DNA from 4 places in the Geodermatophilus sp. SYSU D00698 genome. Region 4 is predicted to be linked to each of the others. Evidence: riboswitches for the same ligand, from Rfam matches in the RefSeq annotation. Region 4 holds a riboswitch; each other region holds the start of a gene.
The links. A riboswitch is a leader RNA that binds a small molecule or an ion and turns the genes downstream of it on or off. The one in region 4 is predicted to bind cyclic di-AMP.
Positions count from the first base shown of each region.

Region 1 (4,656 bases), on a different contig from region 4:
GGTGTCACGCACGCCTACTCCTCCCCGCTGCTGCGCTCGGCCGCGGGCAGCACGCACGGCTACGACACCGTCGACCACGCGCACGTCGACGAGCCGCGGGGCGGGCAGGAGGGCTTCGACCGGTTCGTCGCCGCGCTGCACGAGCACGGGCTGGGCCTGGTGCTCGACCTGGTGCCCAACCACATGGGCGTGGCCGACCCGGCCGAGGCGCCGTGGTGGTGGGACGTGCTGCAGCACGGGCGCGACAGCGCGCACGCGTCGGCGTTCGACGTCGACTGGGACTTCGGCGGCGGGCGCATCCGCATCCCGGTGCTGGGGTCGGCCGACGACGTCGAGAAGCTCGAGGTCGTCGACGGCGAGCTCCGCTACTACGACAACCGCTTCCCGATCGCGCCCGGCACCGGCGAGGGCACCCCGCAGGAGGTGCACGACCGGCAGCACTACGAGCTGGTCGACTGGCGGCGCGCGGACGCCGACCTCAACTACCGGCGCTTCTTCGCGATCAACACCCTCGCCGGGCTGCGCGTGGAGGACCCGGAGGTCTTCCGGGCCACCCACGAGCTGGTGCTGCGGCTGGTGGCCGACGGCGCCGTCGACGGGCTGCGCATCGACCACCCCGACGGCCTGGCCGACCCCAAGGGCTACCTGGACCGGCTGGCCGAGGCGTCGGGCGGCCGGTGGACGGTGGTCGAGAAGATCCTCGAGCCCGGCGAGGACCTGCCGGAGAGCTGGCGGGCGGCCGGCACCACCGGCTACGACGCGCTGGCCGAGGTCGACGACGTCCTGGTCGACCCGGCCGGCGAGGCGGCGCTGACCGCGCTGGACACCGAGCTGTCCGGCCGGGCGGTCGACTACGGGCAGCTGGTGCACGACTGCAAGCGCGAGGTGACCGACGGGATCCTCGGCTCGGAGGTCGCCCGGCTGGTGCGCGTGATCGGCGAGCTGCCGGGCGTCGACGTGGAGACGGAGAAGGAGGCGCTGGCCGAGCTGTTGGCCTCCTTCTCCGTCTACCGCACCTACCTGCCCGACGGCCGCGAGCACCTCGACGCCGCCGTGGGCGACGTCCGCGACCGCCGTCCCGACCTGGTCGCCGCGGTCGACGCGCTGCACCCGGTCCTGGCGCAGGCCGGCACCGAGGCGGCCACCCGGTTCGAGCAGACCAGCGGCCCGGTGATGGCCAAGGGCGTCGAGGACAGCGCCTACTACCGGTGGGCGCGGTTCGTGGTGCTCAACGAGGTCGGCGGCGACCCGGCGCGCTTCGGCAGCACCCCGGAGGAGTTCCACGAGGCGCAGGCGCGGCGGCTGGAGCGCAAGCCGGAGTCGATGACGACGCTCACCACGCACGACACCAAGCGCAGCGAGGACACCCGGGCGCGCCTGGCCGTCCTCGCCGAGGTGCCGACGGAGTGGGCGGACCTGGTCCGCGGCTGGCTGTCCCGCCACCCGCTGCCCGACCGGCCGCTGGCGCACCTGGTGTGGCAGAACCTGGTCGGCGCGTGGCCGCTGTCCCGCGAGCGGGCGCACGCCTACGCCGAGAAGGCCGCCCGCGAGGCCGGGCAGTCGACGACGTGGACCGACGTCGACGAGGCGTTCGAGGCGCAGCTGCACGCGATGGTCGACGCCGCCTACGACGACGAGGCCACGAACCGCGAGATCGAGGCCTTCGTCGCGCGGATCGGCCCGGCCGGCCGGTCCAACGGGCTGGCGCAGAAGCTGCTGCAGCTGACGATGCCCGGCGTCCCGGACGTCTACCAGGGCACCGAGCTGTGGGACCACTCGCTCGTCGACCCCGACAACCGCCGCCCGGTCGACTACGACGAGCGGCGCGCGCTGCTGGCCCGGCTCGACGGCGGGGAGGTGCCGGAGGTCGACGACACCGGCGCGGCCAAGCTGCTCGTCGTCTCGCGGGCGCTGCGGCTGCGGCGGGACTCCCCGGAGCTGTTCACCGGCTACACCCCCGTGGCGGCCACCGGGTCCGCCGCGCAGCACGTCGTCGCCTTCGACCGTGGGTCCGGGGAGCAGGGCGGCGCGGTGACCGTGGCGACCCGGCTGCCGGTGGCGCTGGCCGCCACCGGTTGGGGCGACACCGCGCTGACGCTGCCGACCGGCGCGTGGCGCGACGTGCTCACCGGCACGCGGGTCGTCTCCGACGCCGGCGGAGCGCCCGTCGGCGAGCTGCTGGCCCGGCTGCCGGTGGCCCTGCTCGTCCGGGACTGAGACGGAGGTCACGGCGGCGCCTGCCGGCGCCGCCGTGACCTGCGGCCCCTGCCGGCGATCTCGTGCGCGCCGCCCGGCACGGGCCGGGCGACACGCCGTGACGGGTGGTGCCGGTGTGCCGTCTCGTGATGCTCCCGTTACCTTTGCGACCGCACGCGGGCCAACCGACTGCCGCGTGCCGGAGCCGGTCCGCCGAACCCCGTCCGCCGGGCTCCGTTCCTCGAGCACAGCCAGGACGGGGGTGGGGGACCCACTTCGGCGCCTGCACCGCGGTCACGGGGGGACCGGACGCAGCGCCTCGGGGTGAAGCCGCACGCCGTGCGGCCGGGGCACCGATCGCTCCGAACCCGACAGCTCACCTCGCAGGCGGCGGATCGGAGATCCCCCATGCGCACGTCCACGTCCCTGCTCCGCCGTGCCCTCGTGACGACCGGCGTGGCCGCGGCCGCGATCGGCGTCACCGCCGGCCCGGCCTCGGCCGCCGCTCCCAACGACTGGGACGCCGTCGCCCAGTGCGAGTCCAGCGGCAACTGGAGCATCAACACCGGCAACGGCTACTACGGCGGCCTGCAGTTCAGCCAGTCCACCTGGGCGGCCTTCGGCGGCACCGAGTACGCCGCGCGCGCCGACCTGGCCACCAAGGCGCAGCAGATCGCCGTCGCAGAGCGCACCCTCGACGTCCAGGGCCCGGGCGCCTGGCCCACCTGCGGCAAGGGCCTGGACCCGGGCGCCCCGGCGGCGGGCTCGCCGGCCGCCGAGCCCGCCGCCGCGCCCGCGCCGGCCGAGCCGGACACGGCCGCCCGGGCCGGGGAGTCCGCCGCCGGGGCCTCCGGCGGCTCGTACACCGTCCGGTCCGGCGACACGCTGGGCACGATCGCCCGGGACCAGGGCGTCGAGGGCGGCTGGAAGGCCCTCTGGTCGGCCAACAGCGGCACCGTCAGCGACCCGGACGTCATCCACGTCGGGCAGGTCCTGCAGCTGCCGTGACCCGGGGCGGCAGCCGGGGGACCCGCTCCCCCGGCTGCCGCTCGCGGTTGACCGCGCCCGCAGCGGGCAAGAGGGACCGGTCAGCCGCACTACCGCTGGGAGGCCCCCGCATGTCCGCACCCGTCGAGTTCGCCGTCTGGGCGCCCGTGCCCGAGCGTGTGCGCCTGCAGGTCGACGGCACGGTGCACGACATGAGCCGCGACGACGACGGCTGGTGGCGGGCCGAGGTCGAGGCCGGCCCGGAGTCCGACTACGGCTACCTGCTCGGCGACGACGACACGCCCCGCCCCGACCCGCGCTCGCGCCGCCAGCCCGACGGCGTGCACGGCCTGTCCCGCCGGTTCGACCCGTCGGCGTACGCGTGGGGCGACACCGCCTGGACCGGGCGCCCGCTCGCCGGCGGCGTCGTCTACGAGCTGCACGTCGGCACGTTCACGCCCGAGGGCACCCTCGACTCGGCCATCGACCGGCTGGGCCACCTCGCCGACCTCGGCGTCGACTTCGTCGAGCTGCTGCCGGTCAACGGCTTCGACGGCACGCACAACTGGGGCTACGACGGCGTCCTCTGGTACACGGTGCAGGAGAGCTACGGCGGCCCCGCGGCCTACCAGCGGTTCGTCGACGCCTGCCACCAGCGCGGGATCGGCGTCATCCAGGACGTCGTCTACAACCACCTGGGCCCGTCGGGGAACTACCTGCCCCTGTTCATGCCGATCTTCTCGGAGGGCGGCGCGAACACCTGGGGCGAGTCGGTCAACCTGTCCGGGCCGGACTCCGACGAGGTCCGCCGCTACATCCTCGACAACGCCCTGATGTGGCTGCGCGACATGCACGTCGACGGGCTGCGGCTGGACGCCGTCCACGCGCTGGTCGACGAGCGCGCCACACACGTGCTCGAGGAGATGGCGCAGGAGGTCGACCGGCTCTCGGTCGCCGTCGGCCGGCCGCTGACGCTCATCGCCGAGAGCGACCTGAACGACCCCCGGGTGGTCACCCCCCGGGTGGCCGGCGGCACCGGCATCCACGCCCAGTGGAGCGACGACTTCCACCACGCGCTGCACGCGACGCTCACCGGGGAGGGGCAGGGCTACTACGGCGACTTCGCCGAGGCCGGGCTCGCCGGGCTGGCCAAGACCCTCACCGGCGCCTTCTTCCACGACGGCACGTGGTCCAGCTTCCGCCGCCGCTCGCACGGCCGGCCGGTGGACACCGCGCGGCTGCCGGGCTGGAAGTTCCTCGGCTACCTGCAGGACCACGACCAGATCGGCAACCGCGCCATCGGCGACCGCGTCTCGGCGACGCTGTCCCCCGGCCTGCTCGCCGTCGGCGCGACCCTCGTGCTGACCGGTCCGTTCACGCCGATGCTGTTCATGGGCGAGGAGTGGGGGGCCTCGACGCCGTGGCAGTTCTTCACCAGCCACACCGACCCGGACATCGGCCGCGCGACGGCCG
Region 1 is NZ_JBJGZD010000032.1:22,654-27,309, reverse strand. It holds gene treY (malto-oligosyltrehalose synthase) at 1-2,217, shown strand, start outside; cyclic di-AMP (ydaO/yuaA leader) riboswitch at 2,467-2,601, shown strand; gene ACI8AB_RS21125 (transglycosylase family protein) at 2,605-3,204, shown strand; gene treZ (malto-oligosyltrehalose trehalohydrolase) at 3,315-4,656, shown strand, end outside.
Region 1: it holds a riboswitch for cyclic di-AMP, as region 4 does, so the genes downstream of both, ACI8AB_RS21125 (transglycosylase family protein) here and ACI8AB_RS12035 (C40 family peptidase) in region 4, are expected to answer to the same signal.

Region 2 (4,656 bases), on a different contig from region 4:
GCGCAAGGACGTCGAGCCGGGGAACCCGGGGCAGACCGGGGCGCGCGCCTACGTCCGCGGCCACCAGATCGCCGGCAAGACCGGTACCTCGCAGGACAACTACTCGGTGGCGTTCGTGGGCTACACGCCCGAGATCACCGCGAGCGTCATGGTCCTCAACCCCAAGCGCAACGAGGACGTCGGCGGCTTCGGTGGCGGCAAGGGCGCCACCATCTGGCACGACGCGATGGAGCCGATCCTCACCGCGCGCGGCAGCGGCGAGTTCCCGCCCGCGGACGAGACCGTGCAGAACGGCAACACCCGCCCGGTGCCCGGCTGCTCCGGCGTCCGGGCCTGCGAGCGGGCCCTCGCCGACGCCGGGTTCACCGCGCGGACGGTGCGCGTCGACAGCGACGAGCCGGCCGGCACCCTCCTGGGCACCAGCCCGCCGCGCGGCGGCCGCGCCGTGCCCGGCCAGCTGGTGTCGATCCTGGTGAGCAACGGCAGCGACTACGTGGAACCGGCGCCCGAGCCCGCGCCCCCCACGGAGCCGGCGCCCGCGCCCCCGACCGGGCCGCCGCCCGCGCCCGGGACGACGCCGCCCGGCACGACCCCGCCGACGTCCCCGCCCCCGCCCCCGGCGCCGGAGCCGCCCCAGACGCCGGAGCCGCCGCCACCGGCCACGGAGCCGCGGACCGCACCGGCCACGCCGCCGCCCCCGCCCGCCGCGCCCGCCACGGAGGCCCCGCCGCCCGGCTCCCCCTGGCGGCCGACGGCCTGACGCCGCCCCAGCCGCGCGTCGAGGGACTGGGTGAGCAGCCACCCGGCCAGCAGGACCAGGTGCAGCAGGAACAGCCACAGGCCGATGGCGACCACCGCCCCGACGACCACCAGGCCGCCGAAGGGCGCGCCGAGGTCCAGGGGGAGCGACAGGAACAGCACGAAGCCCTGCAGGAAGCCGGACAGGCAGGCGGCGGTGAACAGCGCGCCGCTGACCAGCGCGCCCCACCGGCGCCGGCCGCCGGCCACCACGCCGTAGCCCCAGAGGATGGGCACGGTCAGCACGAACAGCACCGAGTAGTAGCCGACGGCGAACCGCCCGATCACGGGCCCGGCGCCGTCCTCGCGGGCCAGGTCGGCCATGGCCGTGGCGGCCAGCAGCAGCGGGTACAGCAGCAGGGGCGTCACCACGACCAGGGGCAGGGTGAGCAGCCGGCCGCGCCAGCCGGTGAGGTTCTCCCGCCGCTGGCTGAACCGCATCAGCGCCCGCCGCAGCCCCTCGCCGTACAGCGACAGCGGCAGCAGCGCCAGCGCGAACCCCAGCAGGTCCAGCCGGACGCCGGCGTCGACCAGCCGGGCCACCGCGTCCGGCGCGCCCAGTGACTCCGGCAGCAGCTCGGTCAGCCGCTCGCTGCGCGCGCGGACCTCCCCGGCCGAGGTGGCCAGCGCGGTCAGCCGGACGGAGACCAGCACCAGCGGCACCACCGCGATGCCGGCGTAGAAGGTCAGGCCCGCGCCGATCAGCGCGAGGTCACGGCCGCGCAGCAGGCGCCGGGCACCGGCCAGCAGGGCGCGCGTCTCGACCCGCAACCGGGTCGCCGTCCACCTGCGTGCCGGGCTCACCCGCCCATGCCACCAGTCCCGGCGGCCCGGCGCCCGCCGGGGACCGGACGGCGCTCAGTCGTCGGTGCTCGCGTCGTCGGTGGTGGGGGCGTCGTTGCCCGGGTTCTGGCCGGTCTCCTGGCAACTGGCGTCGTTCTCGTTGCTGGCGTTGCCGCCGGCGGAGTCGCAGTTGGTCGGGCCGCGGGAGAAGTCGGTGTTGTCGCCGCAGGCGACCAGGGAGCCGAACAGGGCGAGCACGACGAGCGGCCGGGCCAGGCGCATCCGCGTGGAAGAGGACATGCAGCAATCGGTACACGTCCCCACGGCCGCGCAAACCGGCGGGGGTCGGGAACCTCCCGGAGTCGCCTGGTGACCGTTCGTGACCGATGTAATTACACCGGGGTGATTGTCACACGCCGGTCACGGACCTTACGCTGAGTGTGTCCAACGGGGCGCTCCGTCACCAGTCCGGGTGACACCCCGTGGACGCCGTCGAGCCGGTCCTCCCGCAGCGGAGACCGGGCCGGGGACCCATCGCAGTCCTGGGGTGTAGCGCGTGTCCGCACGCGCCGGGCGACTCCACGCCCGAACCCGTCAGCTAACCCGGTAGGCGGCCTGGGAGAAGGAGAGACCGCCGCGTGGCGTCCCTGCGCACGTCCGTCCCCGGCACGCCCGCGACCGGCCGCGGCCGCCGCGCCGCCCTCGCGCTCGTCGGCGCCCTCGGCATCGGTCTCGGGCTGGGGGCCGTCCCGGTGCCGGCCGGGGCGGAGGAGCCGACGTCGGCCGCCGAGGCCGCGCAGCTGGTCGCCGCCCGGGGCCACGAGCTCGAGGCCGTCACCGAGCAGTTCAACGAGGCCCGCGAGGCGCTCGCCGCCCAGCAGGCCGCCGCCGGCGCCGCCGCCGCGCAGCTGGCCGCCGCCCAGGCCGCCGTGGACACCGCGCGGCAGCAGGTGATCGGGATCGCCCGGTCGGCCTACACCGGCGACAGCATGGGCTCGCTGCAGGCGCTCATGACCAGCGAGGACGCCGACGAGTTCGTCAACCGCGTCACCCTGCTGCAGGGCGTCGCCGGTTACCAGGGCGAGCTGCTCGGCCAGGCCGCGGCCGCCACCGAGACCGCCACCGCCGCGCAGGCCGCCGCCGCCGAGGCCGCCGCCGAGGCGCAGCGCCAGTACGACGCCGTCGCCGCCCAGCAAGCCGACCTCGAGGCGCAGATCGCCGCCTACCAGGCCGACTACGCCCGGCTGAGCGCCGAGGAGCGGCGCGCCGCCCTCGAGGCCGCCGCCGCGGCGCACGCCGCCGAGGACTCCCGCGCCAGCCGCGACGAGGAGCGCGAGGACACCGCGTCGTCCTCCGCGTCCTCCTCCGCCGAGGAGCCGGCCGCGGCGGCCGCGCCGGCCAGCGGCGTCGCCGGGACCGTCGTCGCCACCGCCATGGCCCAGCGCGGCAAGCCCTACGTGTGGGCGGCCGCCGGCCCGAGCTCGTTCGACTGCTCCGGCCTCACCCAGTACGCCTTCCGCGCCGCGGGGATCAGCCTCCCGCACTCCAGCAGGATGCAGTCGACGATGGGCACCGCGGTCTCCCGCGCGAACCTGCAGCCCGGTGACCTGGTCTTCTTCTACAGCCCGGTGAGCCACGTGGGCATCTACATCGGCAACGGCCAGATGGTGCACGCGCCGACGTCGGGCGACGTCGTCAAGGTCGCCAGCATCGACGCGATGGGCGGCTACGCCGGCGCCCGCCGCGTCGGCTGACGCGCAGCGTCAGCCGACGGAGCCCCGGCAGCCCCTCCTCGGGTGCCGGGACTCCGTCCCGCCCGCACCTGCTGCAGCAGGCCCCAGACGAAGGCCGCCGTCGCGCCCGACGGCAGCCGCACCTCCCAGCGGGTGACGACCCGCGGGTCCACCTCCTGCGCGCCGGGCAGGCCGCTCACGTCGGCCACCACGTGCTCCCACACCCGCAGCCGCCCGTCGGCCGCCGGCGGGACCGGGGAGCCCGGCGCCCGCACCAGGTGCTCGTGCAGCACGCTGCCGCCGGGGGCCGACAGCACCTCCCAGCGCAGGTGCGGCCACAGCGGCAACGGCCAGCGCCGGGCCTCGAGGGCCAGGTCGCCGAACCGGCGGTCCTCCACCTCCGCGGCCGGCCCGAGGACGGCGGTGCGCAGCGCCAGGCCGCGCGGTGCCCGCCGGGCGTGGTGCAGCGCCTGCCATCGGGTGTGCGCCGCGTGCGCCTCGGCTCGGGTCGCGCCCAGCCGGGGCAGCGCCGCGGCCACCAGGTCCGGCCGCAGGTCGGCCATCCGGCGCAGCAGGACCAGGCAGAACTCCCGCCGCGCCAGACCCCGCACGGCCCGACCCTGCCACGCACCTCACACCCCGCGACCGGGACGCCGGCGCCCGCTGCCGCGTTGACCCTCCGGAACCACCCCCGACCCGAGGACCGCGCACCGATGAACCCCCGCACCGTCGCCCTGGCCTTCCGCGTCGTCGCCGTCGCCGAGGCCCTCTCCTGGCTCGGCCTGCTGGCCGGCATGTACGTCAAGTACGTGCCGGGGACCTCGGAGGTCGGCGTCCAGGTGTTCGGGCCGGTCCACGGCGCGGTGTTCATCGCCTACGTGGTCGTGGCGCTGGTCGCCGCGCGGGTGCTCGGCTGGTCCCGGTGGACGACGCTGCTCGCGCTGGCCGCCTCGATCCCGCCGCTGGTCACCGTGGTGTTCGAGCGCTGGGCCGGGCGCACCGGGCGGCTGGCGGCGCCCGTCCGCGCCTGACCTACCGTTCCGGTCATGCCGGAGCCCGTGCTGCCCTCGACCGCCCGCACCCTGCTGGCCCGCACCGCCCGGGTGCAGCGCGAGGGGCGGGCGCCCAGCCTGGTCGCCGGGGTGGTCCGGGACGGCGGGCTGGCCTGGTCGGCCGGCCGCGGCGACGTCGCCGAGCCGCACACCGACGTCCAGTACCGGCTCGGCTCCATCAGCAAGACCGTCACCGCCGTCGCGGCCATGCGGCTGCGCGACGAGGGGCGGCTGGCGCTGGACGACCCGCTGGACCGGCACGTGCCCGGCACGCCGTTCGGCGACCGGTC
Region 2 is NZ_JBJGZD010000009.1:54,576-59,231, forward strand. It holds gene ACI8AB_RS10505 (transglycosylase domain-containing protein) at 1-760, shown strand, start outside; partial or broken gene ACI8AB_RS10510 (YhjD/YihY/BrkB family envelope integrity protein) at 787-1,602, opposite strand; gene ACI8AB_RS10515 (hypothetical protein) at 1,657-1,881, opposite strand; cyclic di-AMP (ydaO/yuaA leader) riboswitch at 2,076-2,208, shown strand; gene ACI8AB_RS10520 (C40 family peptidase) at 2,220-3,335, shown strand; gene ACI8AB_RS10525 (hypothetical protein) at 3,308-3,925, opposite strand; gene ACI8AB_RS10530 (DUF3817 domain-containing protein) at 4,028-4,345, shown strand; gene ACI8AB_RS10535 (serine hydrolase domain-containing protein) at 4,361-4,656, shown strand, end outside.
Region 2: it holds a riboswitch for cyclic di-AMP, as region 4 does, so the genes downstream of both, ACI8AB_RS10520 (C40 family peptidase) here and ACI8AB_RS12035 (C40 family peptidase) in region 4, are expected to answer to the same signal.

Region 3 (4,656 bases), on a different contig from region 4:
TGCGCCGAGGAACCCGCCGACCAGGCTGGCCGGCGCCGCGACGGCGACCACCTGCCAGGCCACCGGCCCGAAGACGCCGAACACGACCAGCGTGACCGTCGCCGTCACCGCGGAGAACGCCGACTTCAGCGCGTTGGCCAGCGGCAGCCGGTGCAGTGCCGTCCCGAGCACCCCGACGAGGATGACGCCGAGCGCGCCGCCGAAGTAGCCGCCGTAGACGGTGGCGAGGAACAGCGCGAGGTACAGCCACCACGGGTCGCGGACGGCGCCGTCGTCGCGGTCGCGCAGCCGGCGGGTGAGCAGCGGCTGCACCGCGAGCAGCAGGCTGGCCAGCAGCACGAGCACGGGCACGACGACGTCGAACGCCTCGCTCGGCGTGGTCAGCAGCAGCACGCTGCCGGCGACGCCGCCCAGCGCCGAGACCGCACCGAGCCGCACCAGCCGGTCGCGCTGACCGGCGTACTCGCGGCGGAACCCGGCCATCCCGCCGAGGTAGCCCGGCCACTGCGCCACCGAGTTGGTGACGTTGGCCGCCACGGTGCCCAGGCCCAGCCCGACGAGGGTGGGGAAGAGGATCAGGGACCCGCCGCCGGCGATCGAGTTGACCGCTCCCGCGCCCAGGGCCACCGCGGCCGCGATCAGGAGGTCCGCGGCCGTCACGGGGCGCCAGCCTACGGTCGATGGGTGCGACTCCCCGCCCCGGCGACCTGGCTGGCCGCCGCCCTCGGCGGCTCCGGCGTGCTGCACCTGGTGCGGCCGCGGACGTTCGAGTGGCTGGTGCCACCCGAGCTCGGCGACGCCCGCGCCTGGGTGCTCGGCAGCGGGGTCGCCGAGGTCGGCACCGCCGCGCTGCTGGCCGCGCCGGCGAGCCGCCGGGCCGGGGGACGGGCCGCGGCCGCGCTCCTGGCGTCGTTCGTGCCGGCCCACCTGCACCACCTCCGCGTGGCGCGCGGGCGCCCGGTGGTGCTGGCCGCGGCGGCGGTCCGGCTGCTGCTGCAGGTGCCGATGACCGCCGCGGCGCTCCGGGTGGCCCGGGGGCGCTGAGCGTCAGCGGCCGCGGGCAGACTGCCCGCATGACGGAGGCGTTCCCCGAGGACTGGCAGCGCGCCCTGGTCGTCGCCGCCCACCCCGACGACGTGGAGTACGGCTGCGCGGCCGCCGTCGCGGCGTGGACGGCGGCCGGGCGCGACGTCCGGTACGTGATGGCCACCAGCGGCGAGGCCGGCATCGCCGGGCTGCCGCCGGAGGCCGCCGGGCCGCTGCGCGAGCGCGAGCAGCGGGCCGCGGCCGCGGTGGTCGGCGTGTCGGTGGTCGAGTTCCTCGGCCACCCCGACGGGCGGCTGACCGAGGGGCTGGACCTGCGGCGGGCGGTCGCGGCGGCGATCCGGCGGCACCGCCCCGACCTCGTGGTCACGCTGCACTTCGGCGACACGTGGACGCCGCCGGGCGCCCCGCTCGGCTACTGGAACAGCGCCGACCACCGGGTGCTGGGCCGGGCGGTGGTCGACGCCGTCGGCGACGCGGCCAACGAGTGGATCTTCGCCGAGCTCGCCGACCCGGAGCCCTGGCGCGGGGTGCGCTGGACCGCCGTCTCCACGCCGGTGGGGGTCACGCACACCGTCGACGTGACCGACGTCGTCGACCGGGCGGTGGCCTCGCTGGCCGAGCACCGCCGCTACCTGCAGGCGCTGTCGGCCGACCCGGTCGAGGAGCAGGCCCGGCGACAGGTCGACACGGCGACCCCGGTCGTCGACGGCCGGCGGGTGGCCGGCTTCGCGCTGTACGCCGGCTGAGGCCGGACGCGGCCCCGGGGTGCGCCCGGGGCCGCGTCCGGGCCGGTCAGGGGTTGAAGCTCACGTGGACGTGGTCCATGTGGTTGGCGGTGGGGGACCCGCGGTCCTCCATCGCCCGCCAGCCGGAGCTCCCGATCACGAAGATCCGCTGCTTCCAGATGACGTAGTCGACGCCCATGCGCGCGGCGTTGTCGAGGACGTACTGGGCGACGGCGTTCCCCTTGGCGGAGTCGGCGTAGACCATGAAGTCCGCGGCGAGCTGCTGGGTGGGGGAGTGCCCGGGACGGGTGAGCACGGTGGACACCCCGCACCGCTGCGCGACCTCGGCGACGACGGGGCGGACGTGCGCCGCCCAGGCGCTGTAGGAGGTCGAGGAGGCGGTGGGCGCGCCGCTGAGGTTCGTGGACACCGCCGCGGGGGCGGCGGGTGCGGCCGCGGGGGCGGCGGGGGCCGCTGGCGCGGGCGCCGCGGCTCCTCCCCGGTCCTGGGACCAGCCGTTCGACCCGTCCCGGCGGGGGCCGTCCCAGTCGGCCTGGGCCACCGACTGGCCGCTGAGGCCGAAGGCGACGGCGAGGGCGCCGGCCGTGAGGGTCCGGCGGATCGTGCGCTTGCTGTTCGAGGGCATGACGAGGAGAGCTCCTGACGTCGGTTCCGCGTGGCGCCGTCCGTGGCTCGGCGGTCACCCGTCGCGTGGGGGGACCTGCGGGACGGGCCGGGACGCGGCCGGGCGGCGGGCGGCTGCTGGAGGGCAGGCCGACGCGAGGCCGGTCGTTTCCGGTCCGTGGAGGCGCGGCGACCGGCGGAGGTGGGCGGGTCGCGGCGCTCGTCGCAGAGTGCGGGGCACGCCGGGGCAGGCGCCGTCGGCGCACCCCCTGGTGGATCTCCGTTCTCCTGTGGCCGCCTACCGGGTCAGCTGACGGGTTCGGGCGGGGAACTGCGCCCTACCCCCTCCCGGGTCCGGGAGGTGGGACTCACCCCGGTGGTGCGGTGGGTCCCCGGCTCACGGCCACCGCAGTGGCCGCGACTCGGCGGCACCCGGCTCGGTTCCCCCGGTGGAGGACGTGACGACCGGCCGGACGGAGCCACCGTAGGAGCGTCCGCCGGAGCCCGCAGCGCGGACTGAACAGTTCCGCTGAGGGGGTCCGTAGACTGGTCGGCACGACGGACGAGTCGGCTGGGCGGTCGCGTCGGCGGGGGAGACCCCGTCGCCGAGGAACGTCCGGGCTCCACAGGGCAGGGTGGTCGCTAACGGCGACCCGGGGTGACCCGCGGGACAGTGCCACAGAGAACAGACCGCCAGCAGTCCGCTGCTGGTGAGGGTGAAACGGTGGTGTAAGAGACCACCAGCGCACCGGGTGACCGGTGCGGCTCGGTAAACCCCACCCGGAGCAAGGTCGAGAAGGGACGGTGGCCGGGCGACCGGACACCGTCCTGCGCAGGCGTTCGAGGGCTGCCCGCCCGAGCCTGCGGGTGGACCGCTCGAGCCCGCCGGCAACGGCGGGCCTAGATGGATGACCGCCCATCGGGAGGCCGCGAGGCGCCCGAGGACAGAACCCGGCGTACAGGCCGACTCGTCCGTCGCCCGCCCTGACCTGCGGGTCTGCGGTCAGGGCGCGGCGCCGGTCCGCGCGGGGTCCGCCACTCGGCCGGGAACGGGGTCGACGGCGGCCCTCGGCCGGTCGCCGGAGCCGGGCCAGAGCCGGCTGCAGGCGACGAGCGTCCCGGCGGCGCCGGCGTGCCCGAGCCGGGCCTGGACGGTCGTCACCGACCCCCCCCGTGCCGGGTGAGCAGGCCGGCGTGGAAGGGCCGGAGGCTCTGCCGACCTCCGGGTGGAGACCGAGCCGGGCGGCAAGAGGCCGGAGCAGCGGGCTCGACGTCGTCGCGGGCGTCATGACGTCGGTCGGTCACGGCGATCGTCGGCCGAGGTCGGCTCGCCCTCTTCCCGGCTGCGGGTGCTGACGACGATCGGCTCCGGGATGATCCGGCCCGCGTCACGCGGCCCCTGCGCCCCCGGCATGGACGTCGAGCGGCCGGACGACGAGGCTGCGACCCGTCCCACGGGGCGCTGTGCCGGTCGTCGCCCCTCCTCGTACGCGGCATCCGCTCGGCGCGGTGGTCGGCCGGCCCTCGGTGTGGCCGGACCGGTCAGTTCTCCGTGCCGTGTCGGTCCGTACGCCGAACACCGACCCACGGGAGGCCATGCGATGCGGAGACTGACCTTCGCCATGAACCTGAGCCTGGACGGCTACACCGCCGCGCCCGGCGACGACCTCGGCTGGAGCGTGCCGAGCGACGAGCTGTTCCAGTGGTGGTCCGACCGGGTGGCGGCCACGGGCCTGGCGCTGTACGGGCGCAGACTGTGGGAGACGATGAGCTCCCACTGGCCGACCGCCGACCAGCAGCCCGGCGCCACACCGGCGCACATCGAGTACGCCCGCCGCTGGCGGGACATGCCGAAGGTGGTGTTCTCCTCGACGACCAGCGCGGTCGACGGGAACGCCCGCCTGGTCACCGGCGACGCCGTCACCGAGATCACCCGGCTCAAGGCCGGGGACGGCGGTCCCATGGACGTCGGTGGCGCCACCCTCGCCGCGGCGGCCATGCGGGCCGGGTTGATCGACGAGTACGCGCTCGTCACCCACCCGGTCCTGGTGGGCGGCGGCACGCCGTTCTTCACGGCCCTGGACGACCGGGTGGACCTGGACCTGGTGGAGACCCGGACGTTTCCCGGCGGCGTGCTCCTGACCAGGTACGAGACCAGGCGGTGAACACCCGGCCCCGGATCGGCAGGCCGACTCGTCCGTCGCCCCCCTCCGCCGATCCGCGCACGACCGGGTCGACGGCGTCCGGTCGTCCGGGCCCG
Region 3 is NZ_JBJGZD010000016.1:54,357-59,012, reverse strand. It holds gene ACI8AB_RS15390 (sulfite exporter TauE/SafE family protein) at 1-660, opposite strand, end outside; gene ACI8AB_RS15385 (DoxX family protein) at 685-1,044, shown strand; gene ACI8AB_RS15380 (PIG-L deacetylase family protein) at 1,074-1,793, shown strand; gene ACI8AB_RS15375 (hypothetical protein) at 1,840-2,418, opposite strand; cyclic di-AMP (ydaO/yuaA leader) riboswitch at 2,677-2,834, opposite strand; RNA gene rnpB (RNase P RNA component class A) at 2,960-3,371, shown strand; gene ACI8AB_RS15365 (dihydrofolate reductase family protein) at 3,998-4,561, shown strand.
Region 3: it holds a riboswitch for cyclic di-AMP, as region 4 does, so the genes downstream of both, ACI8AB_RS15375 (hypothetical protein) here and ACI8AB_RS12035 (C40 family peptidase) in region 4, are expected to answer to the same signal.

Region 4 (4,656 bases):
CGGCCGACGTCCTGCCCGGCGACCTGGTCTTCCTCGGGACCCCCGAGGCGGGCCTGGGGCACGTCGGCATCGCGCTGGACGCGCAGACCGTGCTCGCCGCCGACGCCCGGGCCGGCGCCGTCGTCGTCCGCCGGCTGCCGGCCGACCAGGTGGTCCACGTCGGGCGGCCGAGCCTCGGCCCGCGGCCGGAGGTGCCCGCCCCCGGTCCGGTCGGCGGAGCCCTGCGGGTCGAGTGCGGCAACACCGTCTACCCGCCGAGCTTCGACGGCGCCCGGGCCTGGGGCGGCTACCCCAACGGCCTCATCCCGCCGAGCGCGCTGTGCCCGATCGGGGTGGGCGGCCACTCGCTGCGCTGCGACGCCGCGGCGGCCTGGCGGGCGATGAGCGCGGCGTTCGCGTCGGCGTTCGGGCAGCCGATCTGCATCACCGACTCCTACCGCACCTACGCCGGCCAGGTCCGCCTGTACGGGGAGAAGCCGGCGCTGGCCGCGGTCCCGGGCACCAGCAACCACGGCTGGGGGCTGGCGGTCGACCTGTGCGGCGGCATCGACGGCTTCGGCACACCGCAGTACGCGTGGATGGTCGCCAACGCCGGCCGGTTCGGGTGGCTGCACCCGACCTGGGCCGACCCGGGCAACGGCCGCGAGGAGCCCTGGCACTGGGAGTACGCGGGCGGCTGAGCCGGGACTGTCGGTGGCCGTCCCTAGCGTGCTGGTCAACCGACAGGGAGACCCGTCCCGACCGCGGCCCGGCACCGGGCGGCGCGGCCGGAGAACCGGAGGGACACGGCCATGCTCATCGACTGCGACTCGTGCACCGCGCGCGGCGCCGGCTGCGCCGACTGCGTCGTCACCGCCCTGCTGGGCGCCCCGCCCGCGGAGCGGGACACCGGCCCCGTGCTGCTGCCGGTGCCACCCGTCCCGGCGGCCCGGACGGCGGACGGCGCACTGCCGCGCCCGGGCGTGGTCGTGGAGCTCGACGACGTCGAGCGGCGGGCCGTGCGGGCGCTGGCCGAGGGCGGCCTGGTGCCACCCCTGCGGCACCGGCCGTCGCGGGACGGGCGCCGGCGCACGGGCTGACCGGCGCGGACACCCGATCGGGTACGCACCGGAGTGGCGCGGCTGCTGACCGTGTGTGTTCTCACAGTTCCCGCACCTCCCGTTTGTCACAACTGCATCACGTCCGTACTGTGGCGCCGTCCGGCCGGGTGGTCGTCACCCGACGCAGGGTGACCTCGGCCGACACCGCCGAGTCACCGGACGCCCTCCCGGAGGTGCGCGAGGTGAGCCGGGGACCCACCGCAGCACTGGGGTGAGTTCTCGCGCGCCGGTCCCGACCGGGGCGCGGAGATAGGGCACGTCTTCCCAGCCCGAACCCGTCAGCTAACTCGGTAGGCGGTTGCTGAGGAAGAAACGGAGAGCCGCCGCCCGTGGCGACCCCCCGCCCTGCCCTGGGGCATGCACGCGAGAAGTCCACACCCACCACCCGGATCGCCGGCCCGCACCGCCCGTCGCGGGCCCGCCGCCTCGGCCGGGTCACCCTGGTCGGCACCACCGCCGCGCTGACCCTCACCCTGCTGTCCGGCACCGCGGCCGCCGACCCCGAGCGGGCCGGCACCCCGGAGCAGGCCGCCCAGCTCGCCGCCGAGGCCGGTCACCGGCTCGAGGTCGTCACCGAGCAGGTCAACGAGGCCCGCGAGGTACTCGCCCAGCAGCAGGCCGCCGCCGACGAGGCCGACCGGGCCGCCGCCGAGGCGCAGGACCGGCTGCAGGACCTCGACGGCCGGATCCGCGAGGTGGCCCGCAGCGCCTACACCGCCGGCAACGGCGACGGCTTCGCCGGGCTCGACCTGCTGATGACCAGCGACTCGGCCGAGGACTTCGTCGCCTCGCTGGCCACCCTCGGCCAGATCGCCGACCACACCACCTCGGTCCTCGACCAGGTGAACGAGGCGGCCGCCGCCGCCCGGCAGGCGCAGGCCGACGCCGAGGCCGCCGAGACCGGGGCGCAGCGCACCCTCGACGACCTGAGCGCCCAGGAGGCGCAACTCCAGGGCGACATCGCGGACTACCAGGCGCAGTTCGCGGCGCTCACCGAGGCGCAGCGGCAAGCCGCGCTCGCCGCGCAGGAGGCCGGCCTGGCCGCGGGCGCGCAGGCCGGGCCCGGCGGCGCGGGTGAGGAGAGCGCGCCGACCACCGCGGGCACGCAGGCCGCGGCCCCCGCTGCGGCCCCGGCGCCGTCGGCGGGCAGCGGCGGCAGCGGTGCCGCGCAGACCGCGGTGCAGACGGCGCTGGCCCAGGTGGGCGACCCCTACGTGTGGGGCGCCGGCGGGCCGAACGCCTTCGACTGCTCGGGCCTGACCCAGTACGCCTACGCCGCGGCCGGCATCAGCCTCCCGCACTCCAGCAGCATGCAGTCGCGCATGGGCACCGCCGTCTCGCGGGCGGACCTGCAGCCGGGTGACCTGATCTTCTACTACAGCCCGGTCAGCCACGTCTCGATGTACATCGGCAACGGCCAGATGGTGCACGCCTCCACGTCGGGGCAGCCGGTGAAGGTCGTGTCGGTCGACTCGATGGGCGGCATCACCGCCATGCGCCGCATCGCCTGACGGAGGACCTCCCTGCCCCCACCGCTCGCGAGCTCGCGGCGGGCCCTGCAGGGAGGCCGTTCCAGCACGTCGCGCGGCCGAGGGCCGGTGACCCGGACGGGTCGCCGGCCCTCGGCGTCCGCCGGGGGAGCGCACGGTGCGGCACCGGCGCGCGCCTAGGATCGGCCGGGTGGGCAGGGCGGGCGGGACGAGCACCCGCCCCGGCCCCGAGGCCACCCGGCCCGACCGCACCGGCTCCCGCCGGGCCGCGCTGCTGGTCGCGCTCGTGCTCGGCGCGGCGCTCGTCCTCGTCATCGCGCTCCGGACGCCCTGGACGCCGCTGCCCACCCCGCCCGGCGGCGCCTCCCCGGTCACCGACGACGCCGGGCTGCCCGCCGAGGTCGTCCGCCGCGCCGAGGCCCTCGCCGCCGACATCCGTCCCGCGTCGCTGACCAACCTGGTGCTCGGGCTCGCGGTCTCGGCGCTGCTCGGCCTCACCCGCCTGGGCAGCCGCCTGGTCACCGCGGTCGGCCGGGCGGGAGGCCGCCGCTGGCCGCTCACCGTGCTGCTCGGCACGGTCACGCTGGTCGTCGTCGGCCGGCTGGCGACGCTGCCGATCTCCGCCTACGGCGAGGTCGTGCGGCACCGCTACGGGCTGTCCACGCGCTCCTGGCCGCTGTGGCTGCGCGACGTCGCGGTCTCCACCGCCATCGACGCCGGGCTCACCGCCCTGGGCCTGCTGGTGCTCGTCGCGCTGGCCCGCCGCGCCCCCCGCGCCTGGTGGGCGTGGGCGGCCTGCGGCGCGGCCGCGCTGGTCGTCGTCGGCTCCTTCCTCCACCCGGTGGTCATCGAGCCCGCGTTCAACAGCTTCACGCCGTTGCCGGCCGGCGAGCTGCGCACCGACCTGCTCCGGCTGGCCGAGGAGAGCGGCTCCCCGGTCGAGGACGTCCTGGTCGCCGACGCGTCCCGGCGGACGACGTCGCTCAACGCCTACGTGTCCGGGTTCGGCTCGACCCGCCGGGTGGTGCTCTACGACACGCTGCTGGCCGACGTCCCCCCGGACGAGATCGAGTCGATCGTCGCCCACGAGCTCGGGCACGTGGCCACCGACGACGTCCTGACCGGCACGCTCATCGGGGCGCTCGGCGCGGCCGCCGCCGTCGCCCTGCTCGGCTGGCTCCTGACCTGGGCGCCGTTGCTGCGCCGCGCCGGCGCGGACTCGGCGGGCGACCCGCGCGTGGTGCCGCTGGTGCTGCTCCTCGTCGCGGTGGGGTCCCTCGTGTCGACGCCGGTGCGGAACCTGGTCTCCCGGCACGTCGAGGCCCGGGCGGACCTGGCCGCGCTCGACCTCACCCGGGACGCCGCCGCGTTCATCGAGATGCAGCGCCGGCTGGCCGAGACCAACGTCTCCGACCCGAGCCCGCCGGCGCCGTGGCAGTGGTTCTTCGGCTCCCACCCGACGGCGGCCGAGCGGGTCGCGATGGCCGAGGACTGGCTGCGGCTGGGCGACCGGTGAGCGACCGCGGCCGCACGCTCGTCGTGACCAACGACTTCCCGCCGCGGCAGGGCGGCATCCAGACCTTCGTCGCGGCGCTGCTCGAGCGCCGACCGCCGGACTCCCTCGTCGTGCTGGCCTCCCGCTCACCGGGCTGGGAGGCGTACGACGCGCGGCTGCCCTACCGGGTGGTCCGGCAGCGGACGGCGGTGCTGCTGCCCACGCCGGCGACCGCCCGGGCCGCGACGGCCCTGGCCGCCGAGCACGGCTGCGACACCGCCTTCTTCGGCGCGGCCGCGCCGCTGGGCCTGCTGGCGCCCGCCCTCCGCGACGCCGGGGTGCGGCACCTGGTCGGCGCCACCCACGGGCACGAGACCGGCTGGGTGGCGCTGCCCGGCGCCCGCCGGCTCATGCGCCGCATCGCCGGCGGCCTGGACGTGCTGACCTACATCAGCGAGTACACCCGCAGCCGCCTGGAGCCGGCGCTCGGCGGGCGCACCCGGCTGGCGCAGCTGTCGCCCGGGGTCGACGTCGACCGGTTCACCCCCGCGGTCGACGGCACCGCGGTGCG
Region 4 is NZ_JBJGZD010000011.1:55,776-60,431, forward strand. It holds gene ACI8AB_RS12025 (D-alanyl-D-alanine carboxypeptidase family protein) at 1-680, shown strand, start outside; gene ACI8AB_RS12030 (hypothetical protein) at 792-1,079, shown strand; cyclic di-AMP (ydaO/yuaA leader) riboswitch at 1,236-1,413, shown strand; gene ACI8AB_RS12035 (C40 family peptidase) at 1,430-2,611, shown strand; gene ACI8AB_RS12040 (M48 family metalloprotease) at 2,781-4,106, shown strand; gene ACI8AB_RS12045 (glycosyltransferase family 4 protein) at 4,103-4,656, shown strand, end outside.